4 regions of the Streptomyces sp. 63XJN7_1_ISO-PGPR-S23-121 genome follow, and region 3 is predicted to be linked to each of the others. Evidence: riboswitches for the same ligand, from Rfam matches in the RefSeq annotation. Region 3 holds a riboswitch; each other region holds the start of a gene.
What was found. A riboswitch is a leader RNA that binds a small molecule or an ion and turns the genes downstream of it on or off. The one in region 3 is predicted to bind cyclic di-AMP.
Positions count from the first base shown of each region.

Region 1: linked by a shared signal. The riboswitch ahead of AC0VYN_RS31995 (transglycosylase family protein) and the one ahead of AC0VYN_RS08495 (M23 family metallopeptidase) in region 3 are both predicted to bind cyclic di-AMP.
Region 2: linked by a shared signal. The riboswitch ahead of AC0VYN_RS02735 (transglycosylase SLT domain-containing protein) and the one ahead of AC0VYN_RS08495 (M23 family metallopeptidase) in region 3 are both predicted to bind cyclic di-AMP.
Region 4: linked by a shared signal. The riboswitch ahead of AC0VYN_RS12640 (M23 family metallopeptidase) and the one ahead of AC0VYN_RS08495 (M23 family metallopeptidase) in region 3 are both predicted to bind cyclic di-AMP.

Region 1 covers NZ_CM149653.1:7,164,591-7,169,914, reverse strand. Annotated here, with positions in the region: gene AC0VYN_RS32010 (nucleoside triphosphate pyrophosphohydrolase) at 1-108, shown strand, start outside; gene AC0VYN_RS32005 (cytochrome P450 family protein) at 105-1,412, shown strand; gene AC0VYN_RS32000 (transglycosylase family protein) at 1,556-2,611, shown strand; cyclic di-AMP (ydaO/yuaA leader) riboswitch at 2,789-2,955, shown strand; gene AC0VYN_RS31995 (transglycosylase family protein) at 2,959-3,678, shown strand; gene eno (phosphopyruvate hydratase) at 3,955-5,241, shown strand.
Region 2 covers NZ_CM149653.1:573,046-578,369, reverse strand. Annotated here, with positions in the region: gene AC0VYN_RS02745 (LolA family protein) at 1-555, opposite strand, end outside; gene AC0VYN_RS02740 (polyprenyl synthetase family protein) at 816-1,826, opposite strand; cyclic di-AMP (ydaO/yuaA leader) riboswitch at 2,570-2,735, shown strand; gene AC0VYN_RS02735 (transglycosylase SLT domain-containing protein) at 2,739-3,233, shown strand; gene AC0VYN_RS02730 (HAD family hydrolase) at 3,291-4,100, opposite strand; gene AC0VYN_RS02725 (GNAT family N-acetyltransferase) at 4,314-5,324, shown strand, end outside.
Region 3 covers NZ_CM149653.1:1,856,932-1,862,255, forward strand. Annotated here, with positions in the region: gene AC0VYN_RS08485 (M16 family metallopeptidase) at 1-197, shown strand, start outside; gene AC0VYN_RS08490 (M16 family metallopeptidase) at 194-1,582, shown strand; cyclic di-AMP (ydaO/yuaA leader) riboswitch at 1,774-1,937, shown strand; gene AC0VYN_RS08495 (M23 family metallopeptidase) at 1,950-2,714, shown strand; gene AC0VYN_RS08500 (GntR family transcriptional regulator) at 2,940-3,632, shown strand; gene AC0VYN_RS08505 (HPr family phosphocarrier protein) at 3,749-4,030, opposite strand; gene AC0VYN_RS08510 (bifunctional acetate--CoA ligase family protein/GNAT family N-acetyltransferase) at 4,204-5,324, shown strand, end outside.
Region 4 covers NZ_CM149653.1:2,915,048-2,920,371, reverse strand. Annotated here, with positions in the region: gene AC0VYN_RS12660 (MBL fold metallo-hydrolase) at 1-516, opposite strand, end outside; gene AC0VYN_RS12655 (carboxymuconolactone decarboxylase family protein) at 686-1,270, shown strand; gene AC0VYN_RS12650 (TetR/AcrR family transcriptional regulator) at 1,331-1,951, shown strand; gene AC0VYN_RS12645 (SGNH/GDSL hydrolase family protein) at 2,076-2,861, opposite strand; gene AC0VYN_RS12640 (M23 family metallopeptidase) at 3,076-4,011, opposite strand; cyclic di-AMP (ydaO/yuaA leader) riboswitch at 4,016-4,172, opposite strand; gene AC0VYN_RS12635 (tyrosine-protein phosphatase) at 4,612-5,324, shown strand, end outside.

The DNA.
Region 1 (5,324 bases), 5.3 Mb from region 3:
CTCCTGGCCCTGGCCGCCCGCGCCGAGTCCGAGGGCACGGACCCGGAGGCGGCCCTCAGGGCAGCGGCCCGGACGTACCGGGACGCCATCAGGGAGGTCGAGGGGTGACCGCCCGCACCGACCCCGGCGGTCCGGCTCCCGAGCTGTTCACCTGGGAGTTCGCCAGTAACCCCTACCCGGCGTACGCCTGGCTGCGCGAGCACGCTCCGGTGCACCGGACGACGCTGCCCAGCGGCGTGGAGGCGTGGCTGGTCACCCGGTACGCCGACGCTCGGCAGGCCCTCGCCGACCAGCGGCTGTCCAAGAACCCGGCGCACCACGACGAGCCCGCGCACGCAAAGGGGAAGACCGGCATCCCGGGCGAGCGCAAGGCCGAGCTGATGACGCATCTGCTCAACATCGACCCGCCGGACCACACCAGGCTGCGCCGACTGGTCAGCAAGGCGTTCACGCCCCGGCGCGTCGCCGAGTTCGCGCCGCGGGTGCAGGAGCTCGCCGACGGCCTGATCGACCGGTTCGCCGCCACCGGCTCCGCCGACCTCATCCACGAGTTCGCCTTCCCGCTGCCCATCTACGCCATCTGCGACCTGCTCGGCGTCCCCCGCGAGGACCAGGACGACTTCCGGGACTGGGCGGGCATGATGATCCGTCACGGCGGCGGTCCCCGGGGCGGTGTCGCCCGCTCGGTGAAGAAGATGCGGGGCTACCTGGCCGACCTCATCCACCGCAAGCGCGCCGCGCTGCCGGCCGAGCCGGGCCCCGGCGAGGACCTCATCTCCGGTCTCATCCGCTCCTCCGACCACGGAGAGCACCTCACCGAGAACGAGGCCGCGGCGATGGCCTTCATCCTTCTGTTCGCGGGCTTCGAAACCACGGTCAATCTGGTCGGCAACGGCACGTACGCCCTGCTCACCCACCCCGGTGAGCGGGCCCGGCTGCAGCACTCCCTCGCCGCCGGCGACCGCGGCCTGCTGGAGACCGGCGTCGAGGAGCTGCTCCGCTACGACGGCCCGGTGGAGCTGGCCACCTGGCGCTTCGCCACCCGGGCGCTCACCATCGGCGGGCAGGAGATCGCCGCCGGCGATCCCGTCCTCGTCGTCCTGGCCGCCGCCGACCGGGACCCGGAACGGTTCACAGACCCGGACACCCTCGACCTCTCCCGCAGGGACAGCCAGCACCTCGGGTACGGCCACGGCATCCACTACTGCCTCGGCGCCCCGCTCGCCCGGCTCGAGGGGCAGACCGCGCTCGCCACGCTCCTCACCCGCCTCCCGGACCTGGCCCTCGCCGCGGATCCGGCCGATCTGCGGTGGCGCGGCGGGCTCATCATGCGGGGGCTGCGTACCCTCCCGGTGTCGTTCACACCGGTCGCGCCGCGGCCCGGGAGCAATCCGTCGCCACCGCAAACATGACACGCGCTCAGCTCTGTGATCTTCACGTGATCTGCGCGGCATGAACTTGTGACAAGCGATCATCTGCCTATACCTTCACGGATCAGCGTGGCGCCGAGCCTCACTCGCCGCGCCGTCCCCGCTGTCTCGTGAAAGGTCGTCGCATGCTCTCCGGGAACGGTCGTCACCGTCGCCCCCGCCAGGCTCCCGCCCTGGTCGTCGCTGCAGGAGTGACCGGCTCCGCCATCGCGATCCCGCTGCTGGGGGCCACCGGCGCCCACGCGGCCGACGGAACGAACTGGGACCGGGTCGCCGAGTGCGAGACGGGCGGCGCCTGGAGCCAGAACGGCGGCAACGGGTACTACGGCGGCCTCCAGCTCTCCCAGGACGTCTGGGAGCGGTACGGCGGCCTGGGCTACGCGTCGAGCGCCGACCAGGCGAGCCGTTCGCAGCAGATCGCCGTCGCCGAGAAGGTGCTCGCGGACCAGGGCATCGCCGCCTGGCCGACCTGCGGCCTGCTCGCGGGGCTGGGCAACGACTCGGGCAGCGTGACCGACGGCACCCGGGCATCGGGTGACGGGGCGTCGACGCGCAAGGATGGAACGGACGGATCGGGCACGTCCGGCTCGTCCGGTCTGACCGATTCCACCAAGTCCGTCCCTGAATCGTCCGCTTCGGCGACTCCCTCTCCGTCCCGGTCCCAGTCTCAGTCCTCGTCGCCGTCCGCGTCGGCCACGCCTGACGCCGCGTCGAGCGCGGGGGGCGAAACGGCCAAGTCCGACACGTCCTCCGCGTCCGGCGCTCCGGCGGCCGGTGGCGCGCGGGGGTCCGGCGGGGCGGACGTCACCGCGCCGAGCGGTGACGAGTCAGACAAGTCGGGGCAGAGCGGCGCCGCTTCGGCGGGCACCGGCGCCGACGAGTTCTCGACCGGCCGGCATCGCGGCGGCAACGCCGAGGAGGGCGCGGCGGACGGCCGCACCGCGGAGTCGTCCGGGCGGCACGCCTCGCGCGGCGAGGACGCCGCCCGCGGCCTCACGGACGGTTCGTACACCGTCCGTTCCGGCGACAGCCTGTGGGGTATCGCCGACTCCCTTGACCTCACCGGCGGGTGGCGCTCCCTGTACGACGGCAACAAGGACGTCGTGGGTGCCGACCCGGACCACATCCTGCCCGGTCAGACGCTCACGGTCGTGGGCGAACCGGACGAAAACCAGCGGTAGTTCGCGTCACGGTTCGCGGCTGTATGTCCGTTTTGGATCACGTGAGATATAGGTCTCAGAAGCCGTGATCGTCTTTGAAAATCCGCGGAGCGCGTGTCTACGGTCGTGACCGCTCGCCATCGCGGGCCCCGGCCGTCGCAACGCCGAATCCTGCCAGCGGCGGTACGGGAACAGTCGTCGCGTCAAGCGCCGCAGGCAGGAGCGGGGGACCCAAGGTAAGCGCCGCACCGGGCAGTTCGGCCGGAGCGGCTAGGGGTGGAGCCGAGTCCCGTGAGGGACCCGGCCGGGCAACTCAACCGGCCCGAACCCGACAGCTCACCTCGCAGGCGTCGGTGAGGGGATCAACCATGCTGTTTTCCGGCAAGGGCAAGCACCGTCGTCCGTTCAAGGCCACCCGGGTCATCGCCGTCGCCGGTGTCACCGGTGCGGCCGTCGCCGCCCCGCTGATGGCGGCCGGCAACGCCTCCGCCGCCACCGCATCCGAGTGGGACACCGTCGCCCAGTGCGAGTCCGGCGGCAACTGGTCCATCAACACCGGCAACGGTTACTACGGCGGACTGCAGTTCTCGGCGTCCACCTGGGCCGCCTACGGCGGCACGCAGTACGCCTCGACCGCCGACCAGGCGAGCAAGGCGCAGCAGATAGCGGTCGCCGAGAAGGTGCTCGCGAGCCAGGGCAAGGGTGCCTGGCCGGTCTGCGGCACCGGCCTGTCGAGCGCCGCGTACGCCGGTGGCTCCGCCGAGAGCCAGGACAGCGGCTCCTCGCAGTCCTCCAGCGGCTCCACGGCCGAGCGCTCCACCGAGCAGAAGGCCTCCCGCTCGTCCGAGCGTCCGGCCGCCGAGAAGCAGGCCGAGCCGAAGGCCGAGAAGAAGACCGTCACCACCCCGACCGGCAAGAAGGTCGAGAAGGGTGACGGCGAGTACAAGGTCGTCAAGGGCGACACGCTCAGCTCGATCGCCGCGGAGCACCACGTCAAGGGCGGCTGGGCGAAGCTGTTCGACCTGAACGACGACATCGTCGACGAGGCCGACCTCATCTACCCGGGCCAGCAGCTGCACCTCAAGTAAGCGGCGGCCCGCCCCTGCTCCCGCCCCGGTGCGTGTTCCCCCGTACGCGCCGGGGCGGGTTTTTTCACGCCCGCGGAGCCGGGGGACGGGCCGGGCGGGCCCAGTTTCCGTGAACCGCCTTTGTTCCGTTCGGAAACAATTTACTCTCGGTTCTGTCCATCGGGTGGGCGACCGGCTGGCCGATCGCCCGGAGCCGGTTAGGCTCGTCCCGCAGAGCCGCTGCGGTCCTGCGGACCCGCGTCACACCGAAGCGTCACATTGAAGAAGGAGATGCTCGTGCCGTCCATCGACGTCGTCGTAGCCCGGGAAATCCTGGACTCCCGAGGCAACCCCACGGTCGAGGTCGAGGTCGGCCTCGACGACGGCAGCACGGGGCGTGCCGCCGTTCCGTCCGGCGCCTCCACCGGTGCCTTCGAGGCCATCGAGCTCCGTGACGGCGACCCCAACCGCTACCAGGGCAAGGGTGTCGAGAAGGCCGTCCTCGCCGTCATCGAGCAGATCGGCCCGGAGCTGGTCGGCTACGACGCCACCGAGCAGCGCCTGATCGACCAGGCCATGTTCGACCTGGACGCCACCGACAACAAGGGCTCGCTGGGCGCCAACGCCATCCTCGGCGTCTCCCTCGCCGTCGCGCACGCCGCCTCCGAGGCCAGCGACCTGCCGCTGTTCCGCTACCTGGGCGGCCCGAACGCGCACCTGCTGCCGGTGCCGATGATGAACATCCTGAACGGCGGCTCGCACGCCGACTCCAACGTGGACATCCAGGAGTTCATGATCGCCCCGATCGGCGCGGAGTCCTTCTCCGAGGCGCTGCGCTGGGGCACCGAGGTCTACCACACCCTCAAGAAGGTGCTGAAGGGCAAGGGCCTGGCCACCGGCCTCGGCGACGAGGGCGGCTTCGCCCCGAACCTCGGCTCCAACCGCGAGGCCCTCGACCTCATCCTCGAGGCCGTCAAGGAGGCCGGCTACACCCCGGGCGAGCAGATCGCGCTCGCGCTCGACGTGGCCGCGTCCGAGTTCTACAAGGACGGCTCCTACACCTTCGAGGGCAAGGAGCGCTCGGCCGCCGAGATGACCGAGTACTACGCCGAGCTGGTCGAGGCGTACCCGCTGGTCTCCATCGAGGACCCGCTGTTCGAGGACGACTGGGAGGGCTGGAAGACCATCACCGACAAGCTCGGTGACAAGGTCCAGCTCGTCGGCGACGACCTGTTCGTCACCAACCCCGAGCGTCTGGCCCGCGGCATCGAGGACGGCGCCGCCAACGCCCTGCTGGTCAAGGTCAACCAGATCGGTTCGCTGACCGAGACCCTGGACGCCGTGGAGCTGGCCCAGCGCAACGGCTTCAAGTGCATGATGTCCCACCGCTCCGGCGAGACCGAGGACGTCACCATCGCCGACCTGGCCGTCGCGACCAACTGCGGTCAGATCAAGACCGGCGCCCCGGCCCGCTCCGAGCGCGTCGCCAAGTACAACCAGCTGCTGCGCATCGAGGAGATCCTCGACGACGCCGCGGTGTACGCCGGCCGCAGCGCCTTCCCGCGGTTCCGCTCCGCGAACTAGCCGGCACGGCAGGGGCTGAGCGTCACCCCCTGCGGGCAGCGTCGTACGTACGTCCCCGTACTCGGTCCCGTACCGTGTGCGGG
Region 2 (5,324 bases), 1.3 Mb from region 3:
GGGCCGCTCGGCGCCCGCCGCGGCGGTGGAGTGGTAGACCTCGTTGGACCTGCTGTCGTAGCCCCAGACGTCCTTGCCGTCGTGGATCAGGCTGTACTCGGCGGCGTTCTCCAGCAGGGACAGCTTCTGCCGGTCGGGTCCGTCGGCCGCGACGCGCAGCGTGTGGGTGCCGGTCACCAGCCCGGTGAGCTTGGCGGACGGGTCGGCGGCGGAGCCGTCGTCGCCCTCGCCCTCGCCCGGGCCGCCGGACATGCCGGACATCAGGCCGCTCTCCAGGCCGCCGAGGTCCGGCAGGCCCAGGTCGGTGCTGATCCTCACCGTGCCGGACAGCTGCTGGACGTCCGACTGGGCGATCCTCTCGATGAGCTGCTGGGCCGTCACCTCCGGCAGGTCCGGGTCGCCGGAGTCGGCGAGCGCGGGGACGAGCCCGATCGTGGCGGCCGCCACGCCCATCACCGCGACCGGGACGACGTACCGCGCTGCCCTGCGCCGTCCGGTGCGCGGTTCCTCGCGCTCCCCGGCGGTCGTGCTGTCGTCGGAATCGATCGGTGCCATGTGTGCCCTACCTCCGTCGTCGGCGGCGGCTGTCTCGCGACCTCGCACTGTTCACCCGTGAGCCGCCATTCTCACCCGAATCGGTGAGGAGTGGTGTTTTTCCGTGGTGTCCATCTGACCAAATCGGTCAGGAAGAAGCGTCAGACCTCGGGCTCAACTCCGCGTACTCCTGCGGGATGACACGGAGGAGCGGCATCTCCCCCGGCCCGTAGGGGGCAGGGGCGCCACGCCGGGAGGGCGCGGGGAACGGCCGGGCGGGGTCAGCCGGCCCGGTGCACCACCGCGTCGCACAGCTCGATCAGCGCGGCCTTCGCGTCGCACTCCCGCAGCGGGGCCAGCGCCGCCCGGGCGTCCTTCGCGTACCGGACGGTGTCCCGCCGCGCCTGTTCGAGCGCGGGGTGGGCGCGCAGCAGGCGCAGCGCCTCGGCGTGCCGTGCGTCGTCGCTCAGGTCGGAGTCGAGCAGCTCGCACAGGGCGACGTCCTCGGCCAGCCCCAGCCGGGCCGCCCGCTCGCGCAGCCGCAGCACCGGGAGGGTCGGGATGCCCTCGCGCAGGTCCGTGCCGGGCGTCTTGCCCGACTCGTGGGAGTCGGAGGCGATGTCCAGGACGTCGTCCGCGAGCTGGAAGGCGACGCCGAGCCGCTCGCCGTACTGGGTCAGCACGTCGACGACCGTCTCGTCGGCGCCGGACATCATCGCGCCGAACCGGCAGGAGACCGCCACCAGCGACCCCGTCTTGCCGCCCAGCACGTCCAGGTAGTGGTCGACCGGGTCCCGTCCGTCCTGCGGGCCGGCCGTCTCCAGGATCTGGCCGGTGACGAGCCGCTCGAAGGCCAGGGCCTGCACCCGGACCGCCTCGGGCCCGAGGTCGGCGAGGATCTGGGAGGCGCGGGCGAACAGGAAGTCGCCGGTGAGGACCGCCACCGAGTTGTCCCAGCGGGTGTTCGCGCTGGGGACGCCGCGGCGCACGGCGGCCTCGTCCATCACGTCGTCGTGGTACAGCGTGGCGAGGTGGGTCAGCTCCACGACCACGGCCGAGGGCACGATGCCGGGCGCGTAGGGGTCGCCGAACCGGGAGGCGAGCATCACCAGCAGCGGCCGGAACCGCTTGCCGCCGGCCCGCACCAGGTGCTGGGCGGCCTCCGTGATGAACGGCACCTCACTTTTGGTTGCCTCAAGCAACCCTTCCTCGACGGCCGCCAATCCGGTCTGGACATCGGCTTCCAGAGCCTGGTCCCGCACGCTCAGCCCGAACGGCCCGACGACGGTCACGAGGGGTCTCCTGTCTGCTGGTGTCTACTGGCGATTACCTGGTTTGTCGATAGGTCGCTGCCACCACTCGAGTCAGCGTATCCGGTCACGTTTCGATCACCGCTAGCGCCCACCGTTACAGGCCGGTCGGTATTGGATCATGCGCGATATGTTTTTGATCGGGCGATATGAGCAGATACCGCCCGATGCCACCAGAACGGCGCGAACCGGGACACGGCACGCCGGAAACCGCCACCGAAGATCCCACCATTCCTCCCAACGGGCCGCACCCCGGGAACGTCACCCATTCGGCACCCTCCCGCCCTCCTCTCCCCCCTCCCCTCTCCGAACGGATGCCCGCACAGCGCGCGGGGACACCGGGACGGACCACCGGCGGCGAGGCGCGATCGAGGGTACGGAGCCCCGGCCCGGCCGCCCGTCCCGCGCCCGCCGGCGAAGCGACCCCCATCGGCGGCCGGTTGGCCACTAGTTGGCCCTAATGCCCGTTTTGCCGATCTTGTTGAGGCCCGTGAGTTGGCTCACGCCCCGGCGACCCCCCGCACCCGCGCCGCGAACCCCGCCACCCCTTTGCCCCGTAGGGGAGTTGGCCCTTGGCAGTCGCAAAGGATCAAGCAGCTCAAAACGCCCTGATCAAGGTCAAGAGGCGCGTCGAGTGATTCCTGCACTTGTTCCGGACATGTGCTCTCGCATACGTTCCCGGCCTGTCGGGCGGACGCCGAATCCTGCCACCGCCCCGACGCACAGTCATCCACTCGACACACTCGCAGGCAGGAGCGGGGGACCCAGGTAAGTCGTCGCGCCGGACACCACCGGAGCGGCTCGGGGTGAAGCCGTACCCGTCAGGGCACGGCCGGGCACCTCCCCGCCCGAACCCGACAGCTCACCTCGCAGGCGTAGGAGAGGGACACACACATGCCTGCCAACGGTCAGAACCGTCACGCCCGCACCGCCCGCCTCGGCCGCAAGCTCGCCCTCGCCGGCGCCGGCGCCGCCGTCTTCGCCATGCCGCTCGTCGGGGCCGCCACCGCGTCCGCCGCCACGCCGGCCACCACGACCACCGCCGCCACCGCGGCGACCACGGCCTACCCGGACAACCTCGACGGCTGGATCCGCGAGTCGCTGGACATCATGGCCCGGCACGGAATCCCCGGGACGTACGACGGCATCCACCGCAACATCATGCGGGAGTCGTCCGGCAACCCGCTCGCCATCAACAACTGGGACATCAACGCCGTCAACGGCACCCCGTCCAAGGGCCTGCTCCAGGTGATCGACCCGACCTTCCAGGCGTACCACGTCGCCGGCACCTCCTGGGACTCGTACGACCCGGTCGCCAACATCACCGCCGCCTGCAACTACGCGGCCGACCGGTACGGCTCGATCGACAACGTCTTCAGCGCGTACTGAGCCGTACCCCGCACCCGGCCGTGATCCGGTCCCGTCGGCCTCCGACGGGACCGGGACCTAGCCGGCTCCGAAGATCCGCTCGAGGACGACGGCCACGCCGTCGTCCTCGTTCGTCGTGGTGACCTCGTCCGCGACCGCCTTCAGTTCGGGGTGCGCGCCGGCCATGGCGACCCCGCGGGCCGCCCAGTGGAACATGGGGATGTCGTTGGGCATGTCCCCGAAGGCGATCGTCCGGCGCCGGCTCAGGCCCAGGTGCTCGGCGGCGAGCGCCAGGCCGGTCGCCTTGGTGACACCGCACGGCTGGAGCTCCACCGTCCCCGGCCCCGACATCGTGACCGTCGCGAGGGAACCGACCACCGCGCGCGCCGTCGCCGCCAGCTCGTCGTCGGACAGGTCGGGGTGGCGCAGCAGCACCTTGCTGATCGGCGCGCTCCACAGCTCGTCGCGCCGCTCCACCCGCACCGCGGGCAGGGTCGGGTGGGGCATCAGGTAGCCCGGCTCGATCAGCGTCAGTCCGTCGACCCCGTCCTGGTCGACCGCGGCGTAGACCTCACCCACCTCCGCCTCGATCTTGCCGAGCGCGGTCTCCGCCAGTTCCCGGTCCAGGGTGACCGACCAAAGCATCCGGTGCGCGCCGGAGTCGTACACCTGCGCGCCCTGTCCGCACACCGCGAGCCCCGTGCAGCCCAGGCCGTCGAGCAGCGGGCGCACCCTCGGTGCCGGGCGCCCCGTGACCACCAGGTGCCGCGCGCCGGCCCGGGCCACCCGCTCCAGCGCGGCCAGCGACCGGTCGGAGACGGTGTCGTCGCCGCGCAGCAGCGTTCCGTCGAGGTCGGTGGCGACGAGGGCATATGCGGTGCGGTCCATGATCAGAGAATACGGACACCGAACCTGCCCGACTCACCCACGACCGGTTGCGCACGAGGACGTTCGCAGGTGTCCGAAACCTGACGCAACACCGTCTAAAGGCGGTTAAAGGCCTGTGCACCAGTTGGCAACAACATGCTCCGCCTTCTACCCTCCCGGCGGCCCCGGGGGTACCTTCCTTCTGTCCAGGGGGGACTTGATCGGGGGGTCGGGTTGAACGGCGGACGTGTACGTGTACTGAGGCCGGAGGAGCTGGGCGAGGGGGAACGGGAGCGCTGGCGCGCGCTGCGCGCTGCCTCGAGGGCGCCGCGCAATCCGTTCATGGAGCCGGAGTTCACCGACGCCGTGGGCCGGGTCCGGCCCGGGGCGCGGGTCGCGGTGCTGTACGACGGCGGTGAGGCCGCCGGTTTCCTGCCGCACGAGCGCGGGCCGCTGGGTCAGGGCCGGGCGATCGGACTCGGGGTCTCGGACTGCCAGGGCGCGGTGCTGCGGCCCGGTCTCGTCCCGGACACCCGCCGACTGCTGCGGGCCTGCTCCCTGTCGAGCCTCGCCTTCGACAACCTGGAGGCCGAGCAGGGCCTGTTCGTGCCGTACGCCGCCGAGGAGCACACCACCTACGTCATCGACGTGGAGAAGGGCTACGAGGCGTACGAGAACGTGCTGCGCGCCCAGTCGCCGAAGTTCCTGAAGACCACCCTCGCCAAGGAGCGCAGGCTGGGCCGGCAGGTCGGCGACGTGCGGTTCGTCTTCGACGAGCGCGAACCGGCCGCGCTGCGCACGCTCATGGAATGGAAGTCGGCGCAGTACCGCAGGACCGGGCGGCGGGACCGGTTCGCGCAGGAGTGGATCACCCGGCTCGTCGGGCGGCTCGCCGGGACCCGGGCGCCCCAGTGCACGGGCACGCTGTCCGTCCTCTACGCCGGCGGCCGGCCCGTCGCCGCCCACTTCGGGCTGCGCTCGGCCTCGGTCCTGGCCTGCTGGTTCCCGGCGTACGACCCGGAGGCCGCGAAGTACTCGCCGGGGCTGGTACTGCATCTGCGGATGGCCGAGGCCGCCGCCGCCGAGGGCATCGGCCTGCTCGACATGGGGCGGGGCGCGGCGGAGTACAAGGACTCGCTGCGGACCGGCGAACTGCCCGTGTACGAGGGGACGGCCACGCGCCCGGGGGCGGGCGCCGCGCTGCAGTGGCTCGGCCGCGAACCCGCCCGGCGCGCGCACGGCTTC
Region 3 (5,324 bases):
TCACCGCCGTGGGGCGGGTGCTGGAGGTGACGGCCGAGGAGGTCCAGGAGGTCGCGAAGGCCCGTCTGCGCCCCGACAACCGCGCGGTGCTCGTCTACGAGCCCACCGCCCCCGCCGACGAGACCGACGCCGACGAGACCACCGTCACCGTCACCGTGACCGACGCCACCGACGAGAACGAGGAGGCGGCCAAGTGACCGAGCTCGCCACGATGGAATTCCACTCCCAGCCGCAGGCCGGCGAGCCCAAGCCGTGGGCGTTCCCGGCACCCGAGCGCGGCAGCCTCGACAACGGCCTCACCGTGCTGCGCTGCCACCGTCCCGGCCAGCAGGTCGTCGCCGTCGAGGTGTCGCTCGACGCCCCCCTGGACGCCGAGCCCGCCGGCCTGGACGGCGTGGCCACGATCATGGCGCGGGCGTTCTCGGAGGGCACCGACAAGCACTCCGCCGAGGAGTTCGCCGCCGAGCTCGAGCGCTGCGGCGCCACCCTCGACGCGCACGCGGACCACCCCGGTGTCCGGCTGAGCCTGGAGGTGCCCGCCTCGCGCCTCGCCAAGGCCCTCGGTCTGGTCGCCGACGCCCTCAGGGCGCCCGCGTTCGCCGACAGCGAGGTCGAGCGGCTGGTGCGCAACCGGCTCGACGAGATCCCGCACGAGCTGGCCAACCCCTCCCGCCGCGCCGCCAAGGAGCTCTCCAAGGAGCTGTTCCCGGCGGACTCGCGCATGTCGCGCCCGCGCCAGGGCAGCGAGGAGACGGTCGCGGACATCGACGCGGCGGCCGTCCGCGCCTTCTACGAGAAGCACGTCCGCCCCGCCACCGCCACCGCGGTCATCGTCGGCGACCTCACCGGCATCGACCTCGACGAGCTGCTCGGCGACACCCTCGGCGCATGGACCGGCTCCGCCGCCGAGCCGCGCCCGGTGCCGCCGGTGACCGCCGACGACACCGGACGGGTCGTCATCGTGGACCGCCCCGGCGCCGTGCAGACGCAACTGCTGATCGGCCGCACCGGAGCCGACCGGCACGACCGCGTGTGGCCCGCCCAGGTACTCGGCACGTACTGCCTCGGCGGCACCCTCACCTCACGCCTGGACCGCGTCCTGCGCGAGGAGAAGGGCTACACCTACGGCGTGCGGGCGTTCGGGCAGGTCCTGCGGTCCGCCCCCGACGGCACGGGCGCCGCGATGCTCGCCATCAGCGGCTCCGTCGACACGCCCAACACGGGTCCGGCGCTCCAGGACCTGTGGACGGTGCTGCGCACGCTCGCCGAGGGCGGACTCACCGACGCCGAGCGCGACGTCGCCGTGCAGAACCTGGTGGGCGTGGCGCCGCTGAAGTACGAGACGGCGGCCGCCGTCGCGAGCACGCTGGCCGACCAGGTCGAGCAGCACCTGCCCGACGACTATCAGGCCACGCTGTACCGCCAACTGGCCGCCACTGGCACCGTGGAGGCCACCGCTGCGGTCGTCAACGCCTTCCCGGTGGACCGTCTGGTGACGGTCCTCGTCGGCGACGCGGCGCGGATCAGGGAGCCCGTCGAGGCCCTCGGCATCGGTGAAGTCACCGTCGTGGCCGCCGAGTAGCGGCACGGGTGCGCGACGGCCCTGGTGACCCGAATGTCACCAGGGCCGTCCGATGTCCGAATTGGGGGAGAGGCTGCCCGTCTGCCCTGTGGCGTGCGCTACAAAAACCGTGTTGCGTTTGAGAATTGAAGACAGCCGCGTCTAGCGTCGTCCGGGCTGTTCGTCAGGCAGTGCGCCGCACCCGCGGCACCGGACAGTCATCGCCGAGTCCCCGTACGGCGCGAGCCAGGGGAGCCGGGGACCCATCGCAGTCCCTGGGGTGAATCGGACGCCCGCGCTCCGGCGAGGGGGTCCGTAGGAGACCTTCCTGCTCCGAACCCGTCAGCTAACCCGGTAGGCGAGAGGGAAGGAAAGGACCAGCCTCTACATGGCGTTCACGCGCGCCACCGGGAAGCACCGCCGTCCCAGCCGCATGCACCGCACCACCGCCCGCGCGGCGGGCGTCGCGGCCCTCGCCACCACCGGCGTCGTCGGCACCCTCGCGGCCCCGGCCCTCGCCGCCGAGCCCGAGGTCGAGCAGAGCGGACTCACCCCGGTCGTCACCATCGGCGACTCCATCGCCCACGAGATCGACGCCCAGGCCACCGCGCAGAAGCAGGCCGCCCTGGACGCCGCCGCCCGCGAGGCGGCCATGGAGGCCGCGCGCGAGCGGGCCGCCGAGGCCGCCGAGGAGGCGCGCGAGGCCAAGGAGCGTGCCGCGCGCGAGGCGGAGCGCGAGCGCCTCAACACCTTCGTGGCGCCGATCGCCGGCTCCTACGTGTCCACGGCCTACCAGGCCGGCAGCTCCCTGTGGTCCTCCGGCAGCCACACCGGCATCGACTTCCACGCCTCGACCGGCGCCTCGGTGCACGCGGTCGGCGTCGGCACCGTCGTCGAGGCCGGCTGGGGCGGCGCCTACGGCAACCAGGTCGTGATCAGGATGCACGACGGCACGTACACCCAGTACGGCCACCTGTCGTCCATCGGCGTCTCGGTCGGCCAGTCGGTCGGCGCCGGCCAGCAGATCGGTCTCTCCGGTGCCACCGGCAACGTCACCGGCCCGCACCTGCACTTCGAGGCCCGCACGAGCCCGGAGTACGGCTCGGACATGGACCCCGTCGCCTATCTCCGTTCCCACGGCGTGAACGTCTGACGACGGACGGTACGGCACGCGCAGGGCCCCGGCTCCCCGAGCCGGGGCCCTGCTGTATTTCCGTGCGGGCCCGCACCACCCTGCCGGATTCGTTTCCGGCCCGGGAAAGTTCAAAAAATATCCCTGAATTCCCTCGGCCCCTCCGAAAGTGCGGTTCATTGGCCTAGAGTCACGGAACACGCGTCCATTGTCGACGTTTCACGGGGATCAGGGCGGAGGTCGGACATGCGCATTCCGGCGCACTCGGTGTGCACGGCGATCCGGGACGACATCGTCGCCGGCGTCCACGGGCGCGGCAGCCGGCTCACCGAGGAACTGCTCGCGCGCCGCTACGGCGTCTCCCGCGTCCCGGTCCGCGAGGCGCTGCGCACCCTGGAGGCCGAGGGCTTCGTGGTGACCCGGCGGCACGCGGGCGCGTGCGTCGCCGAACCCACCGAACAGGAGGCCGCCGACCTGCTCGAGACCCGCACGCTCCTGGAGCCCCTCGGTGCCTCCCGCGCGGCCCGGCGCCGCACCGAGGCCCATCTCAAGGTGCTGCGCGGCCTGGTCAGGCTGGGTCAGGAACGCTCCAGGCAGGGCCACGGCGAGGACCTGCGCGCGCTGGGCGGCTGGTTCCACGAGACCCTCGCACAGGCCGCCGGCAGTCCTTCCCTCACGGCGATGCTGATCCAGCTGCGCCGCAAGATCGACTGGATGTACCTCGTGGACACGGTGCCCGGCGCGGCGGAGCAGTGGGCGGAGCGCGGCGCGGTCGTCGACGCGGTGGCACGGGGCGACGGCGACCGGGCGCGAGCGCTCATGGCGCTGCACGCCGAGCGGTCGGCGGCGGCGCACCGGTTGCGCTTCACGTCCGGCGACCGCCCCGACGGCGTGAGAAATGCGCAACGTCCCGTAAATACGCCGGTGCTCCGGCATTGACACGGGTGCCGTATACAAAAGCGGGGTAATTCACGGGGCTTATTCGTGCTGTCCGGAATCAGGGGCGGCAAAAGGCCCGCCCGGTGGTCCGGGCGGGCCTTTCGTGTGCCGTCACATCAGACGGTCTCGGGAAGCTCCTCGAGCCCCTCGGAGACCAGCTTCGCCAGCCGGTCCAGGGCGGCGTCCGCGCCCTCGGCGTCCGAAGCGAGGACGATCTCCTCGCCGCCCTGGGCGCCCAGGCCCAGGACGGCCAGCATGGAGGCCGCGTTGACGGGGTTGCCGTCGGCCTTGGCGATCGTCACCGGGACGCCTGTGGCCGTGGCGGCCCGGACGAAGATGGAGGCGGGGCGGGCGTGGAGGCCCTCGGCCCAGCCGACGTTGACGCGGCGCTCAGCCATGTGTTGCTGCCCTTCAGGTGTTCAGGTTGTCTAGACCAGTTTCCCACATCGTGAAGCATGGCCGGACGGCCGTGCGCCGCCCCGGGTGGCCGTCGGGCCGCGGCCTCGGCCCGGGCTCCCGTTCCACAGACTGCCCCGCGCCGTTGTCGTACGCGAGCCGTACTCTGGGGCCCATGCAGACCTCGTCGGACCGGCACGAGTACCCCGCCCACTGGGAGGCCGACGTGGTGCTGCGCGACGGCGGCACCGCGCGCGTCCGCCCCATCACCGTTGATGACGCCGAGCGCCTGGTCAGCTTCTACGAGCAGGTCTCCGACGAGTCGAAGTACTACCGCTTCTTCGCGCCGTACCCTCGCCTGTCCGCCAAGGACGTCCACCGCTTCACGCACCACGACTTTGTGGACCGGGTGGGACTCGCGGCCACCATCGGCGGCGAGTTCATCGCCACCGTACGCTACGACCGGATCGGCGCCGGCGGTGCGCCCGCGTCGTCCCCCGCCGACGAGGCCGAGGTCGCCTTCCTCGTCCAGGACGCCCACCAGGGCCGGGGTGTCGCCTCCGCGCTCCTCGAGCACATCGCCGCCGTCGCCCGGGAGCGCGGCATCCGCCGCTTCGCCGCCGAGGTGCTGCCCGCGAACACCAAGATGATCAAGGTGTTCATGGACGCCGGGTACACCCAGAAGCGGAGCTTCGAGGAGGGTGTGGTCCGCCTCGAGTTCGGTCTCGAGCCCACCGACCGCTCCCTGGCCGTGCAGTACGCGCGCGAACACCGCGCGGAGGCCCGGTCGGTGCAGCGCCTGCTCCAGCCCGGCTCCGTAGCCGTCATCGGAGCCGGCCGCACCCCCGGTGGCGTCGGCCGCAGCATCCTCGGCAACATCCGGGACGCGGGCTACACCGGCAGGCTGCACGCGGTGAACGCGGCCCTCCCCGAAGAGGTGAAGGAGCTCGACGGGGTGCCCGCCCGACGCTCGGTGCGCGACGTCGACGGGCCCGTCGACCTCGCGGTCGTCGCCGTGCCCGCCGAGCGCGTCCCCGAGGTGGTCACCGAGTGCGGCGAACACGGTGTGCAGGGCCTCGTCGTGATCTCCGCCGGGTACGCCGACAGCGGCCCCGAGGGACGCGAACGCCAGCGCGCCCTCGTGCGCCAGGCGCGCTCGTACGGCATGCGGATCATCGGACCCAACGCCTTCGGCGTCATCAACACCGCTCCCGGGGTGCGGCTCAACGCCTCCCTCGCCCCGGAGATGCCGCGCCCCGGCCGGATCGGTCTGTTCGCCCAGTCCGGCGCCATCGG
Region 4 (5,324 bases), 1.1 Mb from region 3:
GGCCAGCGCCTTGATCGTGGGCAGGTCCAGATGGTCGTAGTGATCGTGGGAGATCACGACGACGTCGACCGGGCCCAGGGACGCCAGGGGCACCGGGGCCGGGTGCAGCCGCTTGGGGCCGACGAAGGGGAAGGGGGAGCAGCGCTCGCCCCAGACGGGGTCGAAGAGCACCCGCTGTCCGTCGATCTCGGCGAGCACGCTGGAGTGCCCCGTCCAGGTCAGCCGCAGCCCGGTGGCGGGCGGCCGGGCGAGGTCGGCGAGCGTGGTGGCGTGCACCGGAACCGTGCCTCGCGGGGCACGGCCGAGCCGCGACTCCCGGTCGAAGTAGACGCGGGCGAATTCGCGGGCCGAACCGGAGGGGCGGGTCCGGGCGGGGCCGCCGGGGTTCTGGAACACTCCGTCGCGGAAGTGCGGCGATCTGCGGATACGCGCCATGCGCGCACCGCCCGGGTCGACGCCGAAGGCGGCGGGCCGCGGCACGCGGAGCCCGGTACGGGGGGAACGGGGGGCGGCCACGGTACCTCCTGGTGGAGTGGGTCAGGCTCTCATTGTCGTCCTGTCCGACGTCACGTCGAACGACGGATGTCACATCCGGGTTCCCTCCACTCGTCGTACCGGTGAGGGCGCTCCCCACGGAGCGCCGGGAACGGATCGGCACGGCCGACGGACAGGAAGGTGGCCCCCCATGGCCCGCGTATCCCTCACCCCGCCCCGCACCCTCTTCTTCCGCGTCATGGAGTGGTACTCCCGGCGCACCTACGGCAAGGTCCTCGACCCGGGCAAGGCCCTCGCGCACAACCCGCGCGTGCTCTGGAGCGACCTGCGGTTCGAGCAGTCCGTGGCCCGCTGGAACAGGCTGGACGCCGATCTGAAGGCGCTCGCGGTGATGGCCTCGGCGGCCTCGATCGGCTGCTCCTGGTGCATGGACTTCGGATACTGGGAGAGCGCCGGGCGCGGCATGGACCGGCGCAAGCTCCACGACGTGCCGCTCTGGCGGGAGAGCGACGCCTACACGCCGCTGGAGCGCGACGTCATGGAGTACGCCGAGGCGGTGACGGCGACGCCGCCCGCCGTCGACGACGGTCTCGCCGAGCGGCTGCGGACCCGGCTGGGCGAGCCGGCGTTCGTGGAGCTGACGGCCATGGTCGCCGTCGAGAACCTGCGGTCCCGCATCAACGCCGCTCTCGGCCTCACCAGCCAGGGCTTCAAGGACTCCTGCGACCTGCCCGGCACGGGGCGCACGGGCGCGGCCACCGCCACGGCGGACTGAGCCGGCGGGGCCGCAGGTGGCCGTCGTGGCACGTGCGGGCGCCTGTATAGGGTGACGGGCGTGGCGAGAGTCCGGTTGAGTGTGGCGGAGCGGCGCGAGGAGCTGCTGCGCGCGGCCATCGAGCAGATATCGGCGCGGGGCGTGGCGGCGTTGCGGATCGCCGACGTGGCCGCGGCGCTCGGGGTGAGCAGCGCGCTGGTGCTGTATCACTTCTCGACGAAGGAGAAGCTGGTAGCCGCCGCGTTCGCCCGCGCCGCCGAGGAGGACCTGGCCCGCCTGCGCAAGCTGCTCGGCCGCCGCACGTCGGCGCTGCGCCGGCTGCGCGCGGCCGTGCGGTGGTACGCCCCGACCGGCCAGGCCAAGGGCTGGCGACTGTGGATCGAGGGCTGGGCGGTCTCGCTGCGCGAGCCTGCGCTGCGGGAGGTGGCGCGGGAGCTGGACCGGCAGTGGAAGGCGGCCATCGCCGAGGTCATCGCGGAGGGTGTGGCCGCCGGGGAGTTCCCCTGCCCGGACCCCGACGGCGCCGCCCTGCGGCTGACGGCGCTGCTGGACGGGCTGGCCGTGCAGCTGACGTCGTACACGGGCGCGGTGTCCCGGGCCCGTGCGCTGGAGTGGGTGGACGGGGCACTCGCCCGGGAACTCGGCCTCGAACGGGGAGCGTTGACCACGCCCCGGCGCTGAGCGCGTGCCCCGGTGGGTCGGCTTGGCCGCCCGGCCCCTCCCGCGGGGCGAAGGGCCCCGCCGGAGCCGCCGGGCGACTTCCGCTGGGCGGCAGGGCCTCCCGCCGGCGCCGCCGGGGCCGCCCTCACGCCACCGAGGCGATCCGCAGCCTGATGTCGTCCGCCGTCAGCGTCCCCTTGGCGATCACGTGGTCCCCCGAGGACCGGCCGCGCAGCCGGCGCCCGATCCACGGCACCAGGTACTCCCGCGCCCAGTGCACGTCGTCCCGCCGGATGTGGAGGGTGCCGCGCGGCGGCAGGGGCGGCCAGGGCTGGTCCGGGTCGGCCGGGACGGCCAGGCCGAGGACCTGGCCGGCGCGCAGCGCCACGCGGGTGTGCCCCTCGGCCGACAGGTGCAGCCGGTCGCTGTCCCAGGCCCTGCGGTCCTGGACGCTCCGCAGCGACCACAGGTCGAGCACCGGGCAGCCGTAGCGGTCGGCGATCGCCCGCACATGCCCGTTGTAGGTGGCGATCTTGCCGCGCAGGTGCTTGAGGACGGGTATCCCCCGGGTGTCGAAGCCGGTGGTCACCAGCACCGTGCCGGCCGTGGCGGCCAGCGCGGCCACGGCCCGCTCGAACCGTTCGGCCACCTCGTCCGGGTCGGTGCCGGGCCGGATGATGTCGTTGCCGCCGGCACAGAACGAGACCAGGTCCGGCGCGAGTTCGACGGCCCGGGGTACCTGCTCCGCCACGATCTGGTCGAGCAGCCTGCCGCGTACGGCCAGGTTCGTGTACGTGAAGTCGCCCTCGGGGCGCCGGTCGGCGAGCAGTACGGCGAACCGGTCGGCCCAGCCGACGAACGACCCGTCGGGGCCGGGGTCGCCGACGCCCTCGGTGAAGCTGTCCCCCACCGCCACGTACGACCCGATCACTGCTCTGCTGTCACTCTTCGAATCGTCTGCCACGTCGGTCCATGATTCACCGTGGAGTGTGACCTACGCGACCGTAGGCAGGGGTTGACGGGCGGTGAGAAAGGCCACTCCTAAAGTGTTCGCCAACTCAGGAATAAGCGGGGCCCGGTGGCGGACGCACCGAAGGCCGGACCCGGGGATCGGGGTCCGGCCTTCGGTGGCGCGGGAGACGTCGTCAGAGGGAGACGCCGTGCGAACGCAGGTAGGCGACCGGGTCCACGTCGGAACCGTAGTCCGGCGTGGTGCGGATCTCGAAGTGCAGGTGCGGTCCGGTCACGTTGCCGGTGGCACCGGAGAGACCGATCTGCTGGCCGACGGTCACGGACTGACCGGCGGAGACGGAGATCGAGGACAGGTGGGCGTACTGGGCGTAGTAGCCGTCGGCGAGCTTGATGACGACCTGGTTGCCGTACGCGCCGCCGGGGCCGGCGGAGACGACGGTGCCCGCGCCGACGGCCTTCAGGGAGGTGCCGGTCGGGACGACGAAGTCGGTGCCGGTGTGGTAGCCGCTGGACCACATGCTGCCGGACTGGTGGTACGGGGTGCCGACGCCGGCGCCGGCCACGGGGGCGGTGTAGCCGCTGGTGGTGCCGGCGGACTGGGTGCTCGTGCCCGAGGACTTCGAGGCGGAGGTCTTCGCGGTGTCCGACTTCTCGGCGGACTGCGCGGCGGACTTCTCGGTCTTGGCCGGCTTCTCGGCGGCCTTCTCCGGAGCCGGGGAGGACTTGGCGGAGCCGGCCGCGGCCTTCTGGCCGATCGACAGCTTGAGACCCGGGTGGATGAGCGACGGGTCGGAGCCGACGGCCTCGCGGTTGTCCGCGTACAGCTTCTTCCAGCCGCCGTCGACGTGCTGCTCGTTGGCGATCTTCGACAGGTAGTCGCCGCTCTTGACGACGTAGGTGTGCGAGGCCGAGCCCTTGTCGGCCGACTTCTGCGCACCGGCCGCGACGGACTGGACGGACTGTCCGGCGACGGAGTGCGCGGGAGCGGCGTTGGCGGCGGCGGCACCCATCAGCGGGAGCGCGAGCGCGGCGCCACCGGTTCCGGCGACGGCGATGGTGCGGGTGAGGCGCTGGGCCTTGGTACGGCGGTGCTTACCCTTCGCGGGCATGGCGAATTCCTCTCCGGCGCCTGCGAGGTGAGCTGTCGGGTGCGGGCTGGAGATGCCCGGCCGCGTCGTGACGCGGCTTTACCCCGAGCCGTTCCGGGAACCGGAACAGGCGTTGTACCTGTGGGTCCCCCGCTCCTGCCGTGTACGGGTGGTGGATGGATGCGGGCTCCGGTCGGCGGCAGGATTAGGCGTCCGTCCGGATCGGTGGTGAACGTAAGCGACCGGGATGCGAACGGACAAGCGAGTGATTCCGCGGACGGGTGTTTCGCTTGATCCTTTGCGGGGACGGGCGGTCACACTCCGTCGATTCCGCGAGCGCCCTTCTCCGCGAAGAGGCTTGAAACGCACGCACATTACGTGGACATGACGAGCCACGCACGGTCACCGCTATGACGCTGCTCACGGGAGATGTCCCAGCATCCCTTACTTGCCTACGAGTTCGGATTAAAAGGCTGATTCGGGCAGAAGCCCCGGATGCCCCTTAGTCGGACCTGCCGGCTGCCCCGCGAACGGCTCGTTGCCGCAGGCAAGGGATGCCGTATCGTCGGCTGGGCGCCCGTCGGCGAGCAGTGCCGGCGGGGCGGAGTGGGAGGAGCCCCCGTGACGCAGCAGGTCCCGTCGACCGAACCCGAGCTGGCCGGCGTGCGCAACTTCCGGGACGTGGGCGGACTGCCGACCGAGGACGGGCGCCGCGTGCGTCAGGGCGTGCTGTTCCGCAGCGGCCACCTCGCGCACGCCACCGGGGAGGACGCCGCGTTCCTCGCCTCACTGGGGCTGCACACGATCTTCGACTTCCGCAACGCCGCCGACCACAAGCTCGAGGGACCCGACGTCGAGCTGCCGGGCGTGCGCAATGTGAACCTGCCGCTGAGCGACCCGGCCGACGGCGCCGAGTTCTGGAGGATGGTCCGCGACGGCGACCTCGACCAGCTCCGCGAGATCCTGGCGGACGGCCGGGCGGTGAACCGGATGATCGCCTCCTACCGCACGATCATCAAGGAGCGCACCGCGGAGCACTCCCGGGTGCTGCACGCGCTCGCGGAGGACAGCGTCCCCGCGCTGATGCACTGCGCGGCCGGCAAGGACCGCGCGGGCCTGTCGATCGCGATCACCCTGCTCGCCCTGGGCGTGCGGCGCGACGCCATCGTGGAGGACTACCTGAAGTCGAACGCGACGCACCGCCGCTACAAGGTGCGCCGCAGCGGATCCGCCGCCTCGGCCTACTCCCCCGAGGTCATGGAGTTGCTCAGCCCTCTGTTCGACGCGCGCGCCGAATACCTCTCCGCGGCCTTCGAGACCGTCGAGGCGACCTG